3 regions of the Streptomyces sp. NPDC007264 genome follow, and region 2 is predicted to be linked to each of the others. Evidence: riboswitches for the same ligand, from Rfam matches in the RefSeq annotation. Region 2 holds a riboswitch; each other region holds the start of a gene.

Region 1 (7,693 bases), on a different contig from region 2:
AGAGGAAACCCGCGGCCCCGACCGCGCTCACCAGGGCCAGGGCGGCGAGGGAACGGGGACCGAGACGGACGGCACGGGCCTGGGCGACGGTGCCCGGACGCGGCCGGGAGCGCTCGGACGGCGGGGCGGCGGGGCGGGGGCGGCGGGACGTCATGACGACAGCGCCTGACGGACCTGGGCCACCGTGAGCCACCGCTGCGGCGCCAGCACCTTCGTCACCTGCGGCGCGAAGGCGGGCGAGCCGACGACCACCTCGGCGGTGGCACCGTCGGCGACGACCTCGCCGTCCGCCAGGATCACCACACGGTGGGCGAGCTCGGCGGCCAGCTCCACGTCGTGGGTGGCCAGCACGATGGCGTGCCCCTCGGCGGCCAGCCCGCGCAGCACGGCCACGAGGCGGGCCTTCGCCGCGTAGTCCAGCCCTCGCGTCGGCTCGTCCAGGAGCAGCAGCGGGGGCCGGGCGGTGAGGACGACGGCGAGCGCGAGGGCCAGCCGCTGCCCCTCCGACAGGTCCCGGGGATGCGCGTCGTCCGCCACGCCCGGCAGCAGCTCGGCCACCAGCGCCCGGCAGCTGCCGGGGGCGGCGGCCGCGTCCTGGTCCGCAGCCGCGCATTCGGCGGCCACCGTGTCCGCGTACAGCAGGTCCCTCGGCTCCTGCGGTACGAGGCCCACGCGCCGCACCAGGTCGCGGGGTGCGGTGCCGTGCGGCGCCGCCCCGCCGACGCGGACGGACCCGCGGGCCGGTTCGACGAGCCCGACGAGTGCGGCGAGCAGCGTGGACTTCCCGGCGCCGTTGCGCCCCATCAGCGCCACGGTCTCGCCCGGCGCGACGGCGAGGTCGACGTGGCGCAGGGCCTCGACGCGGCCGCGGCGGACGGCGAGGGCCGTCACGACCGCGGGAGGACAGGGCGTCGAGGGAGCCGGGGCGGCGCTGCGCCGGCGCAGGAACCGACGGCGGACGGGAGCCCCGGCGCTGCACGAACGCCCGCCCTCGTCCGGCCGGGATCCCGGGTCGCCGGCGGGCGCGGGGCCCGCGGGCGCGGGGGCCGCGGGGGTCGGCTCCTGCGGGTCCGCGGGTGTGGTGTCCGTGGGGCGCGGCTGTCGTCGGTCGTCGGGTGTGGTGCGCGCGGAGCCCGGTTGCTGCGGGTTCGCGGGTGTGGCGTCCGTGGGGCCCGGTTGCCGCCGGTCGTCGGGTGTGGGGCCCGCGGAGCCCGGTTGCTGGGCGTCCGCGGGTGTGGTGTCCGGGGGGCCCGGCTGCCGCCCGCCGGCGGGCGCGGGGCCCGCGGGGGTCGGCTCCTGCGGGTTCGCGGGTGTTTGGTTCGCGGGTCGTGGCCGCTGCGGGTCCGCTGGTGTGGGGTTCGCGAGCCGTTCGCGCAGGGACTGCGCGCGGCGGCGGGCGTCGCGGACGGTCAGGGGCAGCGGCGACCAGCCAGCCAGTCGGCCCAGGTCCACCACCGGCGGGTACACCGGGGAGACGGCCATCACCTCCGCCGGGGTGCCGAGGACGGGACGGGCGCCGGGGGCCGGCAGCAGAACGACCCGGTCGGCGTACTGGACGACCCGTTCCAGCCGGTGCTCGGCCAGCAGGACCGTCGTGCCGAGGTCGTGGACGAGCCGTTGCAGCACGGCCAGGACCTCCTCGGCCGCCGCCGGGTCCAGCGCGGACGTGGGCTCGTCCAGGACGAGGACCTTCGGGTGCGGAGTGAGCACCGAGCCGATCGCGACGCGTTGCTGCTGCCCACCGGACAGATCGGCGATCGGCCGGTCCCGCAGGGCGGCCAGCCCGAGCAGGTCCAGGGTCTCCTCGACCCGCCGCCGCATGACGTCCGGGGCGAGCCCCAGCGACTCCATGCCGTAGGCGAGTTCGTCCTCCACCGTGTCGGTCACGAAGTGCGACAGCGGGTCCTGCCCCACCGTGCCCACCACGTCCGCCAGTTCCCGCGGCTTGTGGGTACGGGTGTCGCGCCCGGCCACCGTGACCCGGCCGCGCAGGGTACCGCCCGTGAAGTGCGGGACCAGCCCGCTCACCGCCCCGAGCACCGTCGACTTGCCGACCCCGGAGGGTCCGACGAGCAGCACCAGTTCGCCTTCCGGGACCGTGAGGTCGACGCCCTGGACCGCGGGTTCGGCCGACCCCTCGTACCGCACGGAGACGTTCTCGAAGCGGATCACGCGGGCTCCTCGGGGGCAGGGGTGACGAACGCGGGCAGCAGACCGAGCAGCACCGCCGCGGCGGGGAGCAGGGGAAGCGCCGGGGCGGTGAGGGGAATGACACCGGGATGCAGGGCGGCCGGGTCGGTGGCCGCGGACACCGCCAGCAGCGCCGCCGCCGCGCCACCCGACCCGGCGACCAGCCACGCCCGTGCGTCCCACACGTCCGGCCGGTAGCGCGTGCGCGGCGACCGGCGGCCCCCGAGCCGCAGCCCGGCGAGCGCGGCGATCAGCCCGGCGAGCAGGACGGGCAGGCCGTAGCCGCCCCCTTCCGCGGTGAGCAGCCCGTACGTGCCCGCGCACACCCCGAGCAGGCCGCCCAGCGTGAGCGCGGTGGTGGTGCGGCGGACACCGGGCGGGACGTCGGCGGTGCGGCCGTAGCCGCGTGCGTCCATCGCGGCGGCGAGCGCGACCGAACGCTCCAACGCGCCCTCCAGCACCGGCAGTCCGACCTGCAGCAGCCCGCGCAGCCCCCGGTCGGGACGGCCGCGCAGCCGGCGGGCCGCACGCAGGCGCCGTACGTCGGCGACGAGATGCGGGGCGAAGGTGAGCGCGACGACGACCGCGACCCCCGCCTCGTACAGGGCGCCCGGAAGGGACTTCAGCAGCCGGGCCGGGTTGGCGAGGGCGTTCGCGGCGCCGACGCAGACGAGCAGGGTCGCGAGCCTGAGACCGTCGTACAGGGCGAAGACGAGGGCCTCGGCGGTGACCCGGCCGCCGATGCGGATGCCCTGCGCCCAGTGCGGCAGGGGGACTTCGGGGAGGGTGAGGACGGTGTGGGTGCCCGGCAGGGGCGAGCCGAGGACCACGGCGAACAGGAGGCGGACGGCCAGGACGGCGAGACCGAGCCGGGCGAAGGCCGCGTAGGAGCGGGACCAGGGGGCGGCGGTGCGGCGCGCCGCGACGACGTAGGCGGACACGGCGACGAGGAGGCCCAGCAGGAGGGGGTTGGTGGTGCGGGTGGCGGCCGTGGCGAGACCGAGCGCCCACAGCCACCAGGCGCCCGCGTGCAGCGTCGGCCGGGCGCGGCGGGGACGGGATGCCATCGTCAGCTCCGGCGGCGGCGGGCCTGCCATATCGCGGCCGCGGCCAGGGCGGCCACGGCGGCGGCGCCCACGAGGACCCCCACGGACGGGCCGTGGCGCGGCGTGCCCGGATCCGTCCGCGGGGACGCCGTCCCCCGCGGCGCCGTCGACCGGGGCGCCGTGTCCCGTACCTGCTCGCCGCACCCCCGGGCCGGGTATCCGGCGATCGCGCACAGCAGGGCGTTGGTGTCGTAGCGGAGCGGCTCGGCCACCGCCGCCAGCGCGTCCGCCGTCGTCGCGTCCTCGGGGACGCGGGCGCAGACCGTGCGCGGGGCCGGCGGGGCCTCGTCCGAAGGGGCGTCCGCCGCGGTGCCGAAGTCGATGACCAGCGCCACCCGCTTGTGGCCGTCCCGCGCGGGCGTCGCCGCGCAGACGGCGGCGAAGTCCGCCCTCCCGCGCGGCTTCTCGGCGTCCTGGGAGTCCTGGCTGACGGCGAACCGGAAGCCCTGGACGTCCCCGTCGGCGGGGCGCGCGGTCGACGGGCCCTGGGTGGCGTACGTCCACGCCTGCCCCTGCCGCTCCCAGAAGGACCAGTACCGGTAGCCGACGGCGTGCGCCGGGCCCCCGGCCAGCAGTACCAGCAGGGCCACGACCGCGGCGGTCGCACCGCGGCGGATCACGGCTGCCGCCGCTTCCTGGTGCGGCCGGACAACAGGAAGCCGACGCCGATGCCGGCGACGAGGCCGACGCCGACGATCCACCAGACGGCGGGCCCCGAGTCCGAGCCGGACCGGGCGTTCCTGCCGGTGCCGTCGCTCCGCTCGGCCGCCTGCGGGGCAGGACCCGTCCCGTTGAGCGCGGTGACCAGGTCCGTGCCGCCGAAGCGGTGGGGGTCGGCGCCCATCGCGTGCGCGGCGAGGATCAGCTGGGCGTACGCGGCCGGTCCGCTCTGCCGCGCCCACTGCGCGGAGTTCTTCTCGAGCCAGGCGTAGGGCTTCTGCGCGGCCTCGGTCCGGCCCTGCGCGGCGAGCGCGACCACCGCGTCCGCCGTGTTGCCGTAGTCGGGCTGGTCACCGGCGCCGGGCAGTGCGGAGGTGAGGTGGCCGGTCGCGGCCGTGGCCCCGGCCAGGTAGGCGGCGCCGTTGGCCGCCACCTCGCGCGAGGTGAGCGGCTTGCCGGAGCCGGCGCAGCCGGACTCCTGCCGCGGTGCCTTCCCGGCCGACGCCACGAATCCCTTGCCGAGGGCGGCCAGCACACCGGCCGCCGTCGCGTCCGCGTTGGGCGCCAGCTTCCCGTGCTTGTCCGGCTGGTAGGCGAGCGCGCCCCCGCCGTGTCCGCCGCACGGTACGGACCACGACGCGAGCAGCTGCTGCGGTGTCGTGCCGTCGCCGCCGTCCGCGTGGACCTGTGCGGGATTCGCGCCCGCGGCCGCGAGCGCACCGATCACGACGGACGTGGAGTTGGCGTCGCTGGCGCCGCCCGGCGTGTATCCCCAGCCGCCGTCCTTGTTCTGCACGGACTTCAGCCAGGCGACGGCCTTGCCGGTCGCCGCGTCGTGTCCGCCGAGCGCGGTGAGGGCCTGGACGGCGGCGGCCGTGCTGTTGGTGTCGACCATGAGCTTGGCGTCGCAGGGCGTGCCCGGGTTCGCGCGGAACGCCGCGAACGCCCCGTTCGCGCACTGCTGTCCGGCCAGCCAGTCCACGGCCCGGGCGGCGGGCCGCACACCCGTCGTGTGCTGTGCGAGCAGGGCGAGGGACTGGCGCCAGACGCCGTCGTACGTCGGGTCGGTGCTGCCGTACAGACCCGACGGGATCACCGGTGACGGCGACGGCGACGGACCGGTGGCGGCGGCGGGCGCGGCGGCGCCGATCACTGCGGTGGCGGCCAGGGCCACGGCGCTGCGGCGGACGTTCATGATCGGCGGGTGCCTCTCCCTGCGGGGAGCCGGGCAGCACGGGACACCCCGGGCGGCTCGGCTCCGTAGACCTCGACGGTGCCGTGCACCGGCGGCTGCCGGTGTGCGTGAGCCAGTCACGATCCCGTGCGAGGTGTTCCGGCTCACCGCCGAAGCGGCTCACGGTTGCGGGTCAGCGCCGGATTCGCACCGGCTTCCCCTCGTACGGGTAGTGAGACGACCCGCTCACTCTAGCGGCCGGTACGGACGACCCCCAGACCGCCCGTCCCCCATGGCGGGACGGGCGTCGGACAGGGGCCGGGCGTGCGGCGGATCCGGGCGGCCGGGCCCGGGTGCTCCCTCAGCCGGTGTGCAGGATCCGGAAGCGACCGGGGCTTGCCGGATCCCGGTCGACGACCTGGACCGGCGCCCAGGCCCATTGCCGCACGCCGACGCCCGGCACCCGGGAGAACCGGATCGGCCCGCGGGTGCCCTCGACGGCGACGCGCGGCCAGGATGCGGCGATGCGCGCCCGGTCCGTGCCGTGGGAACGCAGCACGTCGGCGAGGACGGTGACCGTGTCGTAGCCCTCGAAGGCGACGAAGGAGGGCCCTTCGCCCAGCCGCTCGCGAAGGGTCGTCCCGACTCGCGCACCGAGGGGGGTGAGGCGCTCCGGCAGGTAGCGCAAGAACGGGATCGCCGAGCCGTCCTCGCCCAGCGAGGCCGCCCATCGGGCGAACTCCGGCTGCCCGGCCGGAGCGCCGATCATGATCTCGGCGAGGCGGTGGTCGCCGCGGACGGACCTGACGATCGGCACGGCCGGCTCCGGGTGGCCGACCAGAAGGAGGAGGGCCGTCGCGCGACGGTCGACGAGCGCGTCGCGGACGGCCGCGGGGGCGAGCGCGGCCGCGTCGAGTTCGACGACGGTGCCGCCGTGCGGGGCAAGACACTCCCGCAGAATGCGGGTCCCCGACGCCCAGTAGACGCTCGGCTGAGTCACCACGGCGATGCGGCTGTGGCCCGCCTCGAGGAGGAAGTCCGCGTAGATCCGCCAGCCGTGGGACTGCGCCGGGCAGAGGCGCGCGACCCACTCCGTCGGCTGTTCGGTGAGCGCGTCGAGCACCGCCGACGAGCAGAGGAACGGCAGGCCGAGGGCGTCGGCCCTGGCGGCGGCGGCGCGAGCGACGACGCTGTGGTACTCCCCGGCCAGGGCGGCCACGCCCAGGCGGGCCAGTTCGTCCACCGCTGCCGCGGCCCGCTGCGGATCGGCCGCGGTGTCCCGGACCACCAGCTCCAGCGGTCTTCCGGCGATCCCCCCGGCGCCGTTGACGTCGCGAACGGCCAGCTCGAGTCCGGCAAGCAGGTGCCGGCCCGCCTCGACCCAGCCGGGCCGGGTCAGCGGAACGAGAGCGCCGATCTGCACGGACGGCCCGTCAGCCCGCTCCGCTCCGGATGACGACGGTGAGGTGTTCATACGTGGGCGTCTCCCGCGTGACGATGGGGTGGCAGGTCCGCGTCGCCGAGGGGCGGGCCCGGGGGCACGTGTCCGTCCCGTCCCGCCGTGGCGGGCGGCGCCTGCGTGAGCATGCAGGACATTGCATCCACCGCCGTCCCCGACGGGCAAGCGTTCAGCCGTCCTTGCCCATCGCGCACGGTCACCGCCCCGGATGGAGCAGCGTCGTCCCGCACCTCGCGCGCTGTTCGGACAGGATGGGAGTGGCCTTCCGTTTCCGTCACGCAGTGCGGTCCGCAGGAGTCGCGCCATGAGAGCACATCGGGTCAACGCCGTCACAGCCTCCGCAGCAGCCCTCGCCCTGGGTGTCGCGGCCTGGGCATGGGCCGGCGCGGGAAGCGGCGCGGAGCCGCAGCCGAGCGGCGGCACGGTCACCGAGCCGCTGCGCGCCGAGCATCGCGAGCTGGTCCCGTCGATCGAAGCGCTCGCCGCGGCGGCCGAGGCGGTCGGCACCGCCTCGCCGGACGAGCAGCGCAAGCGGGCCGACTCCTCGTACGCGTTCCTCACGACACGGCTGATCCCGCACGCCGTGGCCGAGGACCGGGTGCTGTACGCGACGGTGGACTCCCTCCTCGCCGGCAGGGGGAAGACGCGCGCGACGGACACCATGCGTCGCGACCACGCCCAGGTCGGCACCCTGACCGCCGAACTCGGCAGGCTCCGCGGCCGGCTGGACCGGGCCGCCCCGGGCCCGGACGTCCGCGAGGACCTGCGCCGCGTTCTGTACTCCCTCCATGCGATCGTCGCGCTGCACTTCGCGAAGGAGGAAGAGGTCTATCTGCCCCTCCTCGACCGCGAACTCCCGCCCGAGCGGGCCCGGGAGATGTTCCAGCGGATGGAAGCGGCCGAGAAGCAGGCGCGCGGCGGCGGCAAGGCCCCGCACTGACCCCTGGCCGCTGGCCCCTGGCCCCTGACCGCGGGAGCGCCACCGCCGCGGCCCCGGTGGCGTGGGCGGCTGGGACCGCGGCTGGGACCGCGGCTGGGACCGTCCCCGGCAGGTGTCGCGCGCCGGTCAAACCGCCACGTACGTCAGGGGATCGCTGCCCGCCA
Region 2 (7,693 bases):
CGATGCCCGCCCGGGTCGGGCCGCCGCGACCGTACGCCCGCAGGTACCACCCGCTCGGACAGGCACTGCCGCGCCATGCCCTGACCCGGCGCGGCCCGCCCCGGGGTGCCCCGTACGCGATCTGAACCCCCCATCACCGAGCACCAGTACGGAGTGTGTCCTGCCATGTCCCCGATGCGTACCACCCTGCGCCGCGCCGGCACCGTCGGCGCTCTCGCCGCCGCCTGCGTCCTCACCGCGGCGGGCGCGGCCTTCGCGCACGTCACCGTCCACCCCGAGAGCTACCCCAAGGGCGCCACCGACGGCGTGCTGACCTTCCGGGTCCCCAACGAGCAGGACACCGCCGCCACGACCAAGGTCGAGGTCTTCCTGCCCACCGACCATCCGATCCTGGGCGTGCTGGTCAGCCCCCAGAACGGCTGGACCGCGCAGGTGACCACCATCAAGCTCAAGAAGCCCGTCACCACGGACGACGGCACCGTCACCGACGCCGTCTCCCAGATCACCTGGACCGGGGGGCGCATCCGCCACGGCCAGTACCAGGACTTCGACGTCGCCTTCGGCCGACTGCCCGACGACACGGACCGGTTGATGTTCAAGACGCTGCAGACCTACTCCGACGGCACGGTCGCCCGCTGGATCGAGCAGTCCGGACAGGGTGCGGAGGAGCCGGAGAGCCCGGCGCCGCTGCTCCGGCTCACCGCCAAGGGCGGCGCGGAGGAGGGCGGTTCGGCGCCCTCCTCCACCACCACCGAGAAGACGGAGACCTCCGCCACCGAGGCCGCCTCGTCCGACGACTCCACGGCCCGCGGCCTCGGCATCGCCGGCCTGGTCGTCGGCGTCCTGGGCCTGGCCGCCGCCGGCTTCGCCGTCCTCCGCGGCCGCAGCCGCGCCTCGGCGTCCGAGTGACCGAGGGGTCACCGCGCCGGCAGGGGAGACCGACGACCGGGGCGCCGGCCGCGAGCCGGTGCCGGCCGGTGTGAGCGCGGCGCTCGTGCGGTGACGGCGCTCTGTGGCCGCGGCGCTCGTCGAGACCGGCGGGTCTCGACGAGCGCCGCGGCCACGAGACCGGCTTCTTCGCGCGGTGTCGCGCTGCGGGGCGGCAGGCCGGGCGAGGCTCAGGAGCCTCCCGGGGCGGCGGCCGTGTCCGCCGCCGCTCGCAGGGCGGGGATCAGGTCCGCGACCCGTTCGAGCTGGTCGTGCTGGGAACGCACGCCCAGGGCGCCGAGACGGATGACGAGGTGCCGGGCGCCGGCCGCGACGAACTGTCCCAGGCGCTCGAGAACCTGAGCGGCGGAGCCGGCGACGACTGCCTGGATCTGATCCAGTTCCTCCAACGGCATGCCGTACACCGCCCGGGCGTAGGCGTCCATCGCCCGGCGGCCACGTTCGACGTCGGAGTCGATCCGTACCGAGACGAACATCGCGGGAGTGATGTCCGCGGCCGCTCTGCCGACGTCGGCGGCCGCTGTGCGGATGGCGAGCAGCCCCGCCGCGTAGTCGGCGGGGTCGGGCGGGTAGGGCAGCCATCCGTCGTACATCCGGCCGGTTCGCGCCAGTGCCGAGGGAGTGGCGCCGCCCAGCCAGACGGGCGGGCCACCGGTCGAGAACGGCCTGGTCGTGGGCGGGATGTCGGCGAACCGGAGGATCTCGCCCTGGAAGCTGCGTGCGCCGCCCCACAGGGCGCGCCACAACGAGACCGTCTCGTCCAGGCGGGCGAAGCGCCTTTCCCAGGGCACCTCGGACAAGGTGTACAGGGGGCGTCCGAAACGGCCGGGGAAGCCCGCGCCGACGGTCACGGCGAGTCGGCCGCCGGACAACAGGTCGACCGACGCCAGCGACTGCGCGACCTGGACCGGCCGGCGCAGGAACGGCAGCAGGGCGGCAGTTCCCAGGGCCACCGTGTCCGTTGCCGGGGCGAGCGCGGCCAGCATCGTGAGGGCCTCGATGCGCGGGCTGATCAGGGAGTCGTTGACGAAGAGCGAGGAGAAGCCCAGGCGTTCGGCCCGGCGGCCGAAGCCGACCAGTTCCCGAGGGTCGTCGTCCGCGCCCCACTGGGCGGTTCCGGTCGGAAGCAGTACACCGATCTCCATGCCGGCGATGCTGACCATCGGCGCGAGTGACGACAATTCCCCGAAGGGAATGGCGTGGCGTCCACCACCGTCGTTACAACGGGGCGGTGGACTTCCCCCGTGCGCTTCGCGACCGTCGTACCCGCCGTCGTCTCAGCCAGCTCGACCTGGCGCTGCGGGCGGGCACCACACAGCGGCATGTCAGTTTCATCGAGTCCGGCAGATCCGTCCCGGGCCGGCGGATGGTCGTGCGCCTGGCCGAGTCGCTGGACCTGCCGCTGCGGGAGCGCAACGATCTGCTGATGGCCGCCGGGTACGCGCCCGTCTACGAGGAGAGCTCGCTCGACGCCCCGGCGCTGGCACCGGTGCGCGCGGCGATCGACCACATCCTCCGCGGGCATCTGCCGTATCCGGCGCTGGTCGTGGACCGGGCGGGTGACCTGATCGCCGCGAACGCCGCCTTCGACCTGATCACCGAAGGCGTGGCCCCCGAGCTGGTGGGACCCGGCACGAACGCCTACCGCCTGGCACTGCATCCCGACGGCCTGGCGCCCCGCATCCACAACCTCGCCGAATGGGCGCGGCACATCCTGGTACGCCTCGACCACCTGGAGGAGCTGCGCGCCGAGCTCACCACGTATGTTCCCGAGCTGGAGCCGTCCGCCGGGCTCCTCGGATTCGCGGTTCCGCTCCGCCTGCGCTCCTCGTACGGTGAGCTGTGTCTGATGACGACGGTCACCACCTTCGCCACCGCTGTCGACGTGACCCTTGCCGAGCTGAAGCTGGAAGCCTTCCTGCCCGCCGACCGGGCGACGGCGGAGGCGCTCTCCGCGGCCGCCGGGACCACGGACCCGACCACCGGGGATCAGGCACCCGGGAACATGTAGTCGGCCTTGATCCGGCCGTTGTCGTCGAGCATGAGCACCTCCAGGCCCCCGCCCACCACGTCACCGGTCTCGGTGGAAACGGCCTCCCAGCCGAACTCGACCAGATCGCGAAGGCGTACCGCGTCGGCGCGCGCCCGGAAGGCGAATCCCTGCTTCTCGACGAACCGCTCGTAGCTGCGCGCGACCCGGGTCTCGATGGCGTCGTGCCCCCGAGCCTCCAGAGTCTGGTGTTCGAAGCCGAGTTCCGCGGCGATCTCCCGCATCTCCGCGGGCGGATGGAGGACGTGGGTGCCGTCCTCCGCCCACAACCGCTCGATGGCCGCCCGGCGTTCGGCCGCGTCCTGCACCGTCCACATCGCTGTGTAACGGTCGGCCAGGTGCTGCGGGTCGATCTCGATCATGTACATCTCCTCGCCGGACAGGAAGTCTGGGACCCCGATCCTGCGGCGCGCGGCGGAGAGTGACAATTCCCCCCGGGGAATGGGCTTCCGGGCGGCGGCGACCCCTGAACGGCTGCCGGCCGCCCGGTGCGTCACCGTCCGTCCGCGGGGCGGGGAGCCCACCGCTCCTCGACCTTCGCCAGCCGCCAGTAGGCGAGGGCGCCCGCCCAGACGACCACGAACAGCCCGACGATGACGAAGCCCACGTTGCCGAGGTCGAGCCCGGCTATCCAGCCGGTGACCGCGTCCCGCAGATCCAGCTTCTCGTGCAGCACGCCGACCAGTTCGATGGTGCCGATCAGGAAGGCCACCGCGATCGACAGTCCGGTGATCGTGAGGTTGTAGAACACCTTGCGCACCGGGTTGGAGAAGGCCCACTGGTAGGCGAAGTTCATGAACGTGCCGTCGAGCGTGTCGAACAGGCACATGCCGGCGGTGAACAGCAGCGGCAGGCACAGGATCGCGTACCAGGGCAGTCCGGCCGCCGCGCCCGAGCCCGCCATCACCATCAGCGTGACCTCGGTGGCCGTCTCGAAGCCGAGACCGAACAGGAAGCCCAGCGGGTACATCTGGCCCGGACGCGAGATCGTCCTGGTGAGGCGGCCGAGGACGCGGTTCATGAAGCCCCGCGAGTCCAGGTGCCGTTCGAGCTCCGTCTCGTCGTACGCGCCCGAGCGCATCGACCTGAAGACCTTCAGGATGCCGGTGAGGGCGACCAGGTTGAGGGCGGCGATGAGGTACAGGAACGTGCCGGCGACCGTCGTCCCCATGAAGCCGAGGACCTGGTGGGTGTGCGAGTCCTCGTTCGTGACGCGGTCGGCGAGCCGGGTGCCGCCCGCGATCATCACGGCCAGCAGGACCACCACGCTGGAGTGGCCCAGCGCGAACCAGAATCCGACGGACACCGGCCGCTTGCCGTCGGCCATCAGTTTGCGCGTGGTGTTGTCGATCGCGGCGATGTGGTCGGCGTCGAAGGCGTGCCGCATGCCCAGGGTGTACGCGGTCACACCGAGCCCGATGCCGAACGCCTTGGAGCCGACGGCGTAGTGCTCCGGCTCCACCAGGAGGAACAGAACCCCGAAGGCGACCACGTGCAGGGCCGCGATCACCGCCAGCAGCACGGCGGTTCGCAGGGTGTCCTCGCGCCGCCACCGGAAGGACGCAGGGTCGGGCAGGGTCATTCGGTCACGCTCCAGCACCTCGTGGATCACTTCGTGAGATGCCGTGGCCGGTCTCCTGGCTGACGGGTCACCGCGCCCGTTCCTGCCTTCCCGGCCGTCGTACGGCCAGTGGCGCCACCCGCGAACGGGCGGCACGGAACGGGAACTCCCCGATCACAGTGGCGAGGGCCGCTCCGGCCTGAGCCCCTGAGGGCTTTCACCGGTCTTCCCGAACACCACGGCCCGCCCACCTTAGGGCGGACCCCGCGATGCCTGCAAGGCTGCACAGTTGCGCAGATGTCTGGAGGTATCGAAGATCACACAGGGGTTCCTGGGACACTGTCCGCATGCATCTCGTCCCCGCCGAACGCGCCGGCCGGCGCATCATCGACGGCAACCGGGTCTGCCAGGCCATCGAAGCCATCGGTGAGCCGGAAGCCGTGCGTGCCTGGGCCGACCGCTTCTCCCTGCTCGCCGATCCCGGCCGGCTGGCCCTGCTGCTCGCCCTGCACCGGGCCGGGCCGCTCGCCGTCTCCGATCTCGCCGTGGCGACCGGCATGAACGACCCCGCCGTCTCGCAGGCGCTGCGGCTGCTGCGGACCGCCGAGGTGGTCGTGGGGGAGAAGCAGGGGCGCATCGTCCGCTACCGGGTGACCGATTCGGTCGTGCTGGAGCTGCTCAGGCAGGTCACATGACGGGTCGTCATCGACGACGGGCCGCGGGGCGCCGTCCACCACGCGAGGGGCGTCTTCCGGCCGAAGTGACCGCCGTGACTGTAGCGGTCCGTGTCGCTGTTGGGCCGAACGGGTGACCATGCGTAAGAATTGACCGGTGCAGACGATGAGTGCGAGCCACCCCCGGGAGGACCGGTGAACAGCCGCGATGTCACCGACGAACAGTGGGAGGGGCTCGCCCAGGTCGTTCCGTTGCGCGGCCGGGACGCCTGGCCGTCCGCGGTCGACCACCGGTCCATACCCGAGGCCGAGACCGAGGCGCGGCGCCGCTTCGTGGTGCTGCGGGTCAATGTGTTCGCGGACGCCCGCGACGTCGCCGAGACGCTGATGGCGGGGGTGCCCGTGCTGCTCGACCTCACGGGCGCGGAGACCGAGGTCGCCAAGAGGGTGCTGGACTTCAGCACCGGCGTCGTCTTCGGGCTCTCCAGCGGGATGCACCGGGTCGACCGCAATGTGTTCCTGCTGACACCGCCGGGGACCGAGGTGCGCGGGCTGATGGAGGGGGCCGGCGTCCCAGGGGTCTGAGACCGGGGCGGCGAGGTCCCCGGAGCCCGGGAGTTGGCCGGCGTCGCCGCGGGGGGCGGTCCGCGCGCGGCCGCGCCGTCCGGCCGTGCGTCCGGTCGCGCTGCTCGGGCGGGGACGTCGCTCGATCGTGGGAAGCGCGTGACGGTAAAACGGTTCGCCCCGGCCCGACGGCCTACGGTCCGGACATGACCGTCTCCTCCGCGCCGTCCCCGCCCGGCCCGGCTCGCAGCGCGGACGCACGGCCGGACCGGCCGTGCGTCACCGAGCTGAGGCTGTCCGCGTTCGGCGGTCACCGGCGGGCCGCCTTCGCGCTGGGGCCGCTGACGCTGTTCACGGGCCCGAGCGGCTCGGGCAAGTCGCGGGTGCTGCAGGCGTACGAGGCGCTGGCGCGGCTCGGGGGCGGGGCGGAGCTGGCGGAGGCGTTCCCCCACCCGGCGGCCTGCGTTCCCGAGCGGGCGCGACCCGACGCCCAGCGACGGCGCGGCTTCCGCATCGGGTGCACGGCCGACGGCCCACAGGGTCCGGTCCGGCTCGACATCGCCGTGCAGGCCGAGCCCGAACTGCGGGTCGTCGGCGAGCGGTTGACGTCCGGCGGGCTGATCCTGCTGGAGACGGCCCTGCTCGACCCCGGGCGCGCTACGGTGCAGGCGGCCTGGCACACGGCGGACGCCTCCCCGGTGACCCGCGCCCCGCTGCCGGACGACCGCCTCGGCACCGGCCTGCTGCCGCTGCGCGTGGCCGGCCGGACGGAAGGGCAGCGCCGGGTGCTGGCCGCGGCCGAGCAGATGGTCGTCGCCCTGCGCTCCGTCTTCGCCTGCGACCCGAGCCCCCGCTGGATGCGTACCCCGGCGCCGCTGGGCGCGGGCCGGCTGCTGCCGGGCTGCGACAACCTGGCGGCCGTGCTGTGGCGTACGCGCGCGGAGTGCGCCCGGCGGCACGCGCTGCTGGCCTCGGCGGTCGGGGCGGGCTGTGCGGGACGGGTCGTCGACCTGCTGGCGGAGCCGCTCGGCGACGGCACGGTGCGCGCGCTGCTCGACCGCGGGGACGGACTGCGTACGCCGCTGGAACTGCTCGGCGACGGTGAACTGCGGTACGTGGCCCTGGCCCTCGTCCTCCTCACCGGCCCCGGCGTGCTGGCGGTTGACCCGGCGGGGGAGGTGCCCGCGGCGCTGCAGACGCTCACGGTGCTGGCGGACGATCTCGACCGCTGCATGGACCGGCGGCAGGCGCGGGGACTGCTGGAGCTGGCGGCGCGGATGTGCGAGCGGGGCCACATCCGGCTGGTGGGCGCGGTGAGCGAGGCGTCCTGCGCGGCGGGGACGGAGGGGGTGACGGTGGTAGACCTGGGGCCGTGACAGAGGAACACCGGCGACGGGAAGACCTGGACGTGGCGCGGCTGCAGCGCCGGCTCGCGGAGTTCGCCGCGGTGCGCAACTGGCAGCCCTACCACACCCCGAAGAACCTGGCGGCCGCGCTCAGCGTGGAGGCGTCCGAACTGGTCGAGATCTTCCAGTGGCTGACGCCGGAGGAGTCGGCCCGGGTGATGGACGACCCGGGCACGGCGCACCGGGTGACCGACGAGGTCGCGGACGTGCTCGCCTATCTGCTGCAGCTGTGCGAGGTGCTCGGCATCGACGCGCTGGCGGCGCTGGATGCGAAGATCGACCGCAATGAGCAGAGGTTTCCGGCGCCGGGCGCGGACTGAGCGACGGCGTCCCGGGGTCCGCCGGTCTGCCGGTCCACCAGTCACTCTCCGGAGTTACGGAATTGCCCCTACCTCTCAACTTGTCCACAGATTTCGGAACAGCTCTGGCTTTTCGTCCCGCGTGCCTTCACTCTGGGTAGTGGACGACGGAGTTCGGGCAGACGCGCACC
Region 3 (7,693 bases), on a different contig from region 2:
AGTACGCCCTGGGCGGTACGGGTCTTCTCCCAGGCGGGCAGGGGGCCGTTCCGCTCGGCGAGGTCGGCGGAGGTCTCGTACGCGGTGAGCATGATGCGCTCGGCGATACGGGTGGACAGCGCCTTCGCCCCGGGTGAGTCGAAGGGCAGGCGCAGCCGGAAGAACACGTCCTGCAGCCCCATGACGCCCAGGCCCACCGGGCGCCAGGCGGCGTTGGAACGGGCCGCCTGCGCGGTCGGGTAGTAGTTGATGTCGATGACGCGGTCGAGGAAGGTGACGGCGGTACGGACGGTGGCGTCCAGCCGCTCCCAGTCGAGGTCGCCGCTCGCCGTGTCGACGAACGCGCCGAGATTGACCGACCCCAGGTTGCAGACCGCCGTCTCCCCGTCGTGCGTGACCTCCAGGATCTCGGTGCACAGGTTGGAGGAGTGGATGACGTGGCCCGGCCGTGCCGTCTGGTTGCCGGTGCGGTTGGCGGCGTCCTTGAAGGTCATCCAGCCGTTGCCGGTCTGGGCGAGGGCGCGCATCATGCGGCCGTACAGGTCGCGGGCCGGGAGGGTCCTGCGGGCCAGCCCGGCGGCCTCCGCCGCGCGGTACGCGGCGTCGAACTCCCCGCCCCACAGGTCGACCAGCTCCGGCACGTCGGACGGCGAGAACAGCGACCACCGCTCGTCGGCCTCGACCCGGCGCATGAACTCGTCCGGGACCCAGTGCGCGAGGTTGAGGTTGTGGGTGCGGCGGGCGTCCTCGCCTGTGTTGTCGCGCAGTTCGAGGAACTCCTCGATGTCGGCGTGCCAGGTCTCCAGGTAGACGGCGGCGGCGCCCTTGCGCCGGCCGCCCTGGTTCACCGCGGCGACCGAGGCGTCGAGGGTCTTCAGGAACGGGACGATGCCGCCCGAGTGCCCGTTGGTGCCACGGATGAGGGATCCGCGGGAGCGGATGCGGGAGTACGACAGCCCGATGCCGCCGGCGTGCTTGGAGAGGCGGGCGACCTGGTGGTAGCGCTCGTAGAGGGAGTCCAGTTGGTCCCTCGGGGAGTCGAGGAGGTAGCAGGACGACATCTGGGGGTGCCGGGTGCCGGAGTTGAAGAGCGTGGGGGAGGAGGGGAGGTAGTCGAGGCGGCTCATGAGCCGGTAGAGCGCGGCCACCTCGTCCATGGACCGGGAGCCGGTCTCCGGACCGGGCACGGTGTCCTCGGCGAGGCCGCAGGCGACGCGCAGCATGAAGAACTGCGGTGTCTCGACGGCCTTGCGGGTGATCGGGTGCCGCAGGAGGTAGCGGCTGTGCAGGGTGCGCAGGCCGAAGTAGCCGAACCGGTCGTCGGCCGAGGGGTCCACGAGCGCGTCGAGCCGGTCGGCGTGCCGACGCACGAACGCGGCGGTGCGGTCGGCGATGAGCCCTTCGCGGTGTCCGACGGCGATGGACCCGGTGAACGAGGTGACGCCCTGTGAGGCGGCCTCGGCGCGGATGCCGGTCGTCAGCAGCCGGGCGGCCAGCCTCGAGTAGGCGGGGTCCTCGGAGATGAGGCCGGCGGCCGCCTCCGTGGCCAGTTCGCGCAGCTCCGCCTCGTCCGCGTGCGCCGACCGGCCGCGCAGCGCGGCGGCGGCGACCCGGCCGGGGTCGGCGTCCGGGAGGTCGGCGGTCAGCTCGGTCAGGGTCCGCAGCAGCGCGGCACCGGGACCGTCGGTCCCCTCGGCCACCGCCGGTGTCGTGGGCGAAGTCGCTGAAGCCGGGTCGGCTGGCGCGATCGTCACGTAGGGCACTCCCTCGCTCGGCACGGGGCCCGGGGAGGGCGGGGCGGCTCACGAGCGCACGCGGCGTCGCGTCCACCGGCCCATTCCACGAGGCCCGGACGTCGGGCGCCGGGCCGGACGGCCGGGCGCGCTGTCGGCAGGTCCTCGGACTGACGCTCGTGACGCGCACGCGGGAGCGAACACGCACAAGTGCACCGTTGCGGGACAGTTCCGGATTCGCACCGGATTCCCCTGCGGCGACAGCGAGCACGAGCATACATCTTGTGTCGGCTTTCGCTGCCACCCCAAGATGTTGTGTGTCTTGGTGGCTTCGGGGTGTGTCAGAGGCGCAACTCATAGGTGAGGAGGGTGATGTCGTCGAGCTGCGGGAGCGGGTTCCAGTCGCGCTCGGGAGTGCGGACGAACCCCAGGCGCTCGTAGATGCGGTGCGCGGTGAGCATGGTGCGCTGGGTGGACAGCACCATCCGTGCGCAGCCGTCCGTGGCGCGGGCCCGGTCGAGGCAGGCGCGCACGAGGGCCTCGCCGATCCCCCGGCCGCGGGCCGTGCGGGCGACGGCGAGCATCCGTATCTCGGCCTCGTCGGGCCGGGCGATGTCGGCCATGGGGCCGCCGTGCGGCACGAACGTCACCCCGCCGAGCACGCTCCCCGGAGCGGAGGGGGCGTCCGCGCGCTCGACCGCCACCAGCACCTCGGCCGCCGCGGCCCGCCCGGCCACGTCCCTCAGCTCGTCGAGGTACGCGTCGCTCTCCCCGAAGTCCAGGAGGCCGTCCTGGAGGTAGGCCTGTGCGGTGATCTGCCCGAGCGCCTCGTAGTCGCCGGGTTCCGCCCGTCGGATCACGATGTCCATGGGGTCGAGTGTGCGGCACGGGTATGACAACGGGCCGCCGGATCACCTCCGGCGGCCCGTCCTCGACTGCGGCTCAGTGCGCGGTCTCCGCCGTGGCCGGCGGCAGTTCCACCTCCACCCCGGGGTCGCCCGCGTCCGCCGTGTAGTCGCCCGGCTGGGTCTCGTCGACGCCCTCCGGAGCCTTGACCGCCTTCAGGACCAGAGTCAGCCCCACGGTGACGGCGACGTTCAGGACGAACGCCGTCAGGCCGATGTAGCCCATCTCGCCGATGCCGGGGATCTCCTTCGCCGATCCGCCGAAGTGCTTCTGGGTCGGTGAGGCGACGCCGTACGCCGCCATCGTGCCGTACACCATGCCGACCGCCCAGCCCGCCAGCAGCGCCCAGCGGTGGAACCAGCGGGTGAACAGGCCGCCGACCAGGGCCGGGAAGGTCTGCAGGATCCAGATCCCGCCGAGGAGCTGGAAGTTGATGGCCACCGTCTTGTCCATCGTCAGGACGAAGACCAGGGCGCCCACCTTCACCAGCAGCGACACCGTCTTGGAGACCCTGGTCTCCTGATGGGGCGTGGCGTCCGGCTTGATGAAGTCCCTGTAGATGTTGCGGGTGAACAGGTTCGCCGCCGCGATCGACATGATCGCCGCCGGGACGAGCGCCCCGATGCCGATCGCCGCGAACGCCACGCCCGCGAACCAGTCCGGGAACATGTCCTCGAACAGCTGCGGGATCGCCAGCTGGCCGTTCTTCACCTTGACACCGGCCGCGATCGCCATGAAGCCGAGCAGCGCGAGCAGACCCAGCATCAGTGAGTACAGCGGCAGGATCGTGGTGTTGCGGCGGATCACCTCACGGCTGCGCGAGGACAGCGTCGCGGTGATCGAGTGGGGGTACATGAACAGCGCGAGCGCCGAGCCCAGTGCGAGGGTCACGTACGTCCACTGGCCCGCCTCCGGCGTCACCAGCGCCCCGCGTGGCTTGCCCGTCGCCGGGTTCGTCTGCGCGAACGCCTGGCCGGCCTTGGCGAAGACGTCGTCGAAGCCGCCCAGCTTGATCGGGATGTAGATGATCGCCACCGCGATGACGATGTAGATCAGCGCGTCCTTGACGAACGCGATCAGGGCGGGCGCCCGCAGGCCCGAGGAGTACGTGTACGCCGCCAGCACGCCGAAGGCGATCAGCAGCGGCAGGTCCTTCACGAACCAGTTGGTGCTCTCGCCGCCGCCCACGCCCATCACGTCCAGCACGGCCTGGATGCCGACCAGTTGGAGCGCGATGTACGGCATCGTCGCCAGGATGCCGGTGACCGCCACCGCCAGCGACAGACCCTTCGAGCCGAAGCGTCCGCGTACGAAGTCCGACGTCGTCACGTAGCCGTGCCGGTGCGACACCGACCACAGGCGGGGCAGGAACATGAAGATCAGCGGGTAGACCAGGATCGTGTACGGCACCGCGAAGAAGCCCATCGCGCCCGCCGCGTAGATCGCCGCCGGCACGGCCACGAAGGTGTACGCCGTGTAGAGGTCGCCGCCGAGCAGGAACCACGTGATCCAGGTGCCGAACGACCGTCCGCCCAGGCCCCATTCGTCGAGGCTGTGCTCGTTGTCGGCCTTGCGCCAGCGTGCCGCCAGGAAGCCCACGACGGTCACGGCCAGGAAGAAGAAGATGAAGACGCCGAGCGCCACGCCGTTCACTCCGTCCTTCATTCCGCCGCACCCCCCTTCTCGGAGGCGTGGGCGCGCTGGTCACGCTGCCACAGCTTGTACGCGGTCATCGTCAGCGCCGTGGAGATCACGACCCACAGCATCTGGTACCAGTAGAAGAAGGGGATGCCGATGAAGGCCGGGTCCGTCTTGGCGTAGGAACCGACCCACAGCATCGCGACGAATGGTGCTAGGAGGCAGAGGGCGATGACGACGCGCACAGGCGTCACCATCGCCGCTCTTCCTGCGTTGGGCTCATTTGACATATGGCGGCTCCGTCCCCTCACTGATCACCGGTGGTAACGCGCAGGCAATGTAGGTGACGGTGTCTGGTATGCGGAAGACCTCTCCGCATATCGGTTTCCAACAGCAACAGGAACCCCCCCAGGGTATAGACCTCTTGGTGGTCCGTACGCACCCGCCCGAGTGCGCTGCGTGACGAAAAAGGGGGTCCGGGGAACGTTCTCGGCGGACGCCGTTCTCGGCGGACGCCGGGCCGTCCTCCCGTCCGTGCGGCGACGGAAGGACCGTAGAGCAGCTTCGGGGGCGGCGCCATACCGCCCGCAGCGTCGATCTACTCGGTGGGCCGCTTCAGCCTCGCCACGAACTTGTAGCGGTCCCCGCGGTAGACGGACCGCACCCACTCCACCGGCTGCCCCGTCCTGTCCAGTGAGTGCCGGGAGAGCATCAGCATCGGCAGACCCACGTCCGTGCCTAGGAGGCCGGCCTCGCGCGGGGTGGCCAGCGACGTCTCGATGGTCTCCTCGGCCTCGGCGAGATGGACGTCGTAGACCTCGGCGAGCGCCGTGTAGAGCGAGGTGTACTTGGCCAACGACCGCCGCAGTGCCGGGAAGCGCTTCGCGGACAGGTGCGTCGTCTCGATGGCCATCGGCTCACCGCTCGCCAGACGCAGCCGCTCGATGCGCAGCACCCGGCCGCCGGCCGAGATGTCGAGCAGCCCGGCGAGCGTGTCGTCGGCGGTGATGTAGCCGATGTCCAGCAGTTGCGAGGTCGGCTCCAGGCCCTGCGCCCGCATGTCCTCGGTGTACGAGGTGAGTTGCAGTGCCTGTGAGACCTTCGGCTTCGCGACGAACGTGCCCTTGCCCTGGATGCGCTCCAGGCGGCCCTCGACGACCAGTTCCTGGAGAGCCTGGCGCACCGTGGTCCGTGAGGTGTCGAACTCGGCGGCCAGCGTGCGCTCGGGGGGCACCGGCGTACCGGGCGGCAGCGTCTCCGTCATCTCGAGCAGATGCTTCTTCAGACGGTAGTACTTAGGCACGCGCGCGGTGCGGACGGTCGCCCCGCCCTCGCTCTCCGCACTGCTGACGTCGGTGCTCATGCTCTGCCTTCCCGGCTCCGGATGCCGAAGCGACCGACAGGCCCGTCGGTCACGGCTCACATCGTGGCACGGCTTCGCGGGGGCGGACGCCCCCGCATGCCTCGTGATCCCCGTTACACGGCCGGGGATCCCCCTCTGTATACCGTCGGCACCTCGAATGGTCTAGTCCATCGCTGTCGTGTGGTCCGGTCGAGCTCGCTTCGGCGTGCCGCTTTCGGATCAATGGGCGAGTTGGGGCATTTGACCGTGTCATGCTGTGGCCTCGCTTGATCACGGTCGTGTCAGCAGCTGCCCGACGGCACGGGACCCGCCGGGCCGTCGCGGCGGCGGTCCTGGGTGCGGTGCTCTTGCGCGGGCGGTGCCACTTCGGCCCGCCCTGGCCTGTGACCGCTGCCTCCACGGGTCCGGGCGATCGACGAGAGCGTCCGCCGTGTGAGCCGCGGTTGCCGTGGGGCCGAGCTGCGCGACACCGCGCGGCCGGCCCGAGGGGGTGGCTCTCGCGGGCTCGCCGTCTCCGTCGCGACCGCCGACGCCGCAACGGACGCCTGGAGCGCTTCGCACACCCTTGACACGCCCATTGGTCTGGGCCAAGCTCCCCGTACTGGTCTACACCACTGGACCAGGTCCCGGCCCCACGTGCCGTACTCGTCGTCAGGCGCCGCGGGGACAAGGGGGGTTTGTGGCATCCCTGAGGAGGGTGGCGTGAAGGGCAAGCTGACAGCCGCGATCGGTATCGCGGGCATGATGGTCTCCATCGCGGCGTGCGGGGGCGGTGACGGCAAGTCCGGGGGCGCGGACAAGGGAGCCGACGCCAAGGAGCTCACCGTCTGGCTGACGGTCGACGCGCAGAACAACTGGCCGGCCCTGGTGAAGGCCGCCGACGACGCCGTGGTGAAGAAGCACCCCGGCCTCGAGATCAAGCACGAGTACTACGGCTGGCCGGACAAGAACACCAAGCTCGACGCGGTGCTCGCCACCGACAAGGCCCCCGACGTGGTCGAGATGGGCAACACCGAGATGCTCGGGTACATGGTCAAGGGCGCCTTCGCCCCCGTCGACCCGGCCGTGTTCGACAACTCCGCCCAGTGGCTGGACGGCCTCAAGGCCTCGGTGACCTACGACGGCAAGACCTACGGCGTCCCGTACTACGCCGGCGGCCGCGTCGCCAACTGGCGCAAGGACATCGCCGCCTCGGCCGGCGTGAAGGCGCCCCCGAAGACGTACAAGGAGCTGACGGCCGCACTGGACAGGATCCAGAAGCGCGAGGGCCGCACGTTCAACGCCTGGTACCAGCCGACGCGCGACTGGTACGCGGCCATGTCCTTCGTCTACGACGCGGGCGGCTCCATCGCCGAGGAGGAGGGCGGCCGGTGGAGGGCCGACCTCTCCTCGCCCGAGTCCCTCAAGGGCCTCACCGAGTTCAAGACGATCGTCGACACGTACATGCACGGCGACAAGACCAAGGACGAGTCCGACCGCTACATCGTCTACGGCCAGGGCAAGTCCGCCATGATCTTCGGTGCCGCCTGGGAGGGTGCGACGGCAGCCGACCCGAAGAACGACAAGACCGGCAAGCTGAAGAACAACCTCGAGAACTTCGTGATGCCCGGCCCGTCCGGCAAGAACATCCCGGTCTTCCTGGGCGGCTCCGACCTCGCGATCCCCGTGAAGTCGAAGGCGCAGGCCCTGGCCGCCGAGTGGATCAACGCCTTCACCGGCTCCGAGGGGCAGAAGGGCCTGATGGCCAAGGGCAACCTGCCCAACAACAAGGCCGGCCTCGCCACGCTGAAGAACGACCCGGCGACGGCGGTCCCGGCCACCGCGGCCGAGTCCAACTGGTTCGTCCCGATGGCGCCGGGCTGGGGCCAGGTCGAGAAGGCGCAGATCCTGCAGACCATGCTGCAGGCCATCGGCACCGGCAAGAAGTCGGTCGAGGCCGCCGCGAAGGACGCGGACGCCGCCATCGACAAGGTCATCAACACCAAGTGACGGCAGTGCGGGGCCCGTCGACCCGGGGGGTGTTCGGGCCGGGCCCTGCGCCCCGTACGACCGT

What was found. Region 2 has a riboswitch for cobalamin ahead of ACFYMU_RS22410 (HoxN/HupN/NixA family nickel/cobalt transporter). Riboswitches for the same ligand answer to the same signal wherever they lie in the genome.
Region 1: another riboswitch for cobalamin. It lies ahead of ACFYMU_RS08190 (prenyltransferase/squalene oxidase repeat-containing protein); the one in region 2 lies ahead of ACFYMU_RS22410 (HoxN/HupN/NixA family nickel/cobalt transporter).
Region 3: another riboswitch for cobalamin. It lies ahead of ACFYMU_RS05935 (ribonucleoside-diphosphate reductase subunit alpha); the one in region 2 lies ahead of ACFYMU_RS22410 (HoxN/HupN/NixA family nickel/cobalt transporter).

The regions. Positions count from the first base shown of each region.
Region 1 is NZ_JBIAFD010000004.1:219,777-227,469, forward strand. It holds gene ACFYMU_RS08170 (ECF transporter S component) at 1-154, opposite strand, end outside; gene ACFYMU_RS08175 (ATP-binding cassette domain-containing protein) at 151-2,172, opposite strand; gene ACFYMU_RS08180 (CbiQ family ECF transporter T component) at 2,169-3,257, opposite strand; gene ACFYMU_RS08185 (SCO2322 family protein) at 3,260-3,916, opposite strand; gene ACFYMU_RS08190 (prenyltransferase/squalene oxidase repeat-containing protein) at 3,913-5,151, opposite strand; cobalamin riboswitch at 5,262-5,396, opposite strand; gene ACFYMU_RS08195 (ABC transporter substrate-binding protein) at 5,492-6,604, opposite strand; gene ACFYMU_RS08200 (hemerythrin domain-containing protein) at 6,894-7,529, shown strand; gene ACFYMU_RS08205 (MBL fold metallo-hydrolase) at 7,656-7,693, opposite strand, start outside.
Region 2 is NZ_JBIAFD010000013.1:22,668-30,360, reverse strand. It holds gene ACFYMU_RS22435 (hypothetical protein) at 1-125, shown strand, start outside; gene ACFYMU_RS22430 (YcnI family protein) at 166-909, shown strand; gene ACFYMU_RS22425 (LLM class flavin-dependent oxidoreductase) at 1,119-2,093, opposite strand; gene ACFYMU_RS22420 (helix-turn-helix domain-containing protein) at 2,180-2,959, shown strand; gene ACFYMU_RS22415 (hypothetical protein) at 2,938-3,360, opposite strand; gene ACFYMU_RS22410 (HoxN/HupN/NixA family nickel/cobalt transporter) at 3,492-4,580, opposite strand; cobalamin riboswitch at 4,608-4,815, opposite strand; gene ACFYMU_RS22405 (ArsR/SmtB family transcription factor) at 4,907-5,254, shown strand; gene ACFYMU_RS22400 (cell division protein SepF) at 5,429-5,818, shown strand; gene ACFYMU_RS22395 (AAA family ATPase) at 6,004-7,173, shown strand; gene ACFYMU_RS22390 (nucleotide pyrophosphohydrolase) at 7,170-7,523, shown strand.
Region 3 is NZ_JBIAFD010000003.1:191,246-198,938, reverse strand. It holds gene ACFYMU_RS05935 (ribonucleoside-diphosphate reductase subunit alpha) at 1-1,754, opposite strand, end outside; cobalamin riboswitch at 1,872-2,027, opposite strand; gene ACFYMU_RS05930 (GNAT family N-acetyltransferase) at 2,075-2,602, opposite strand; gene mctP (monocarboxylate uptake permease MctP) at 2,676-4,304, opposite strand; gene ACFYMU_RS05920 (DUF3311 domain-containing protein) at 4,301-4,534, opposite strand; gene ACFYMU_RS05915 (GntR family transcriptional regulator) at 4,876-5,640, opposite strand; gene ACFYMU_RS05910 (extracellular solute-binding protein) at 6,343-7,629, shown strand.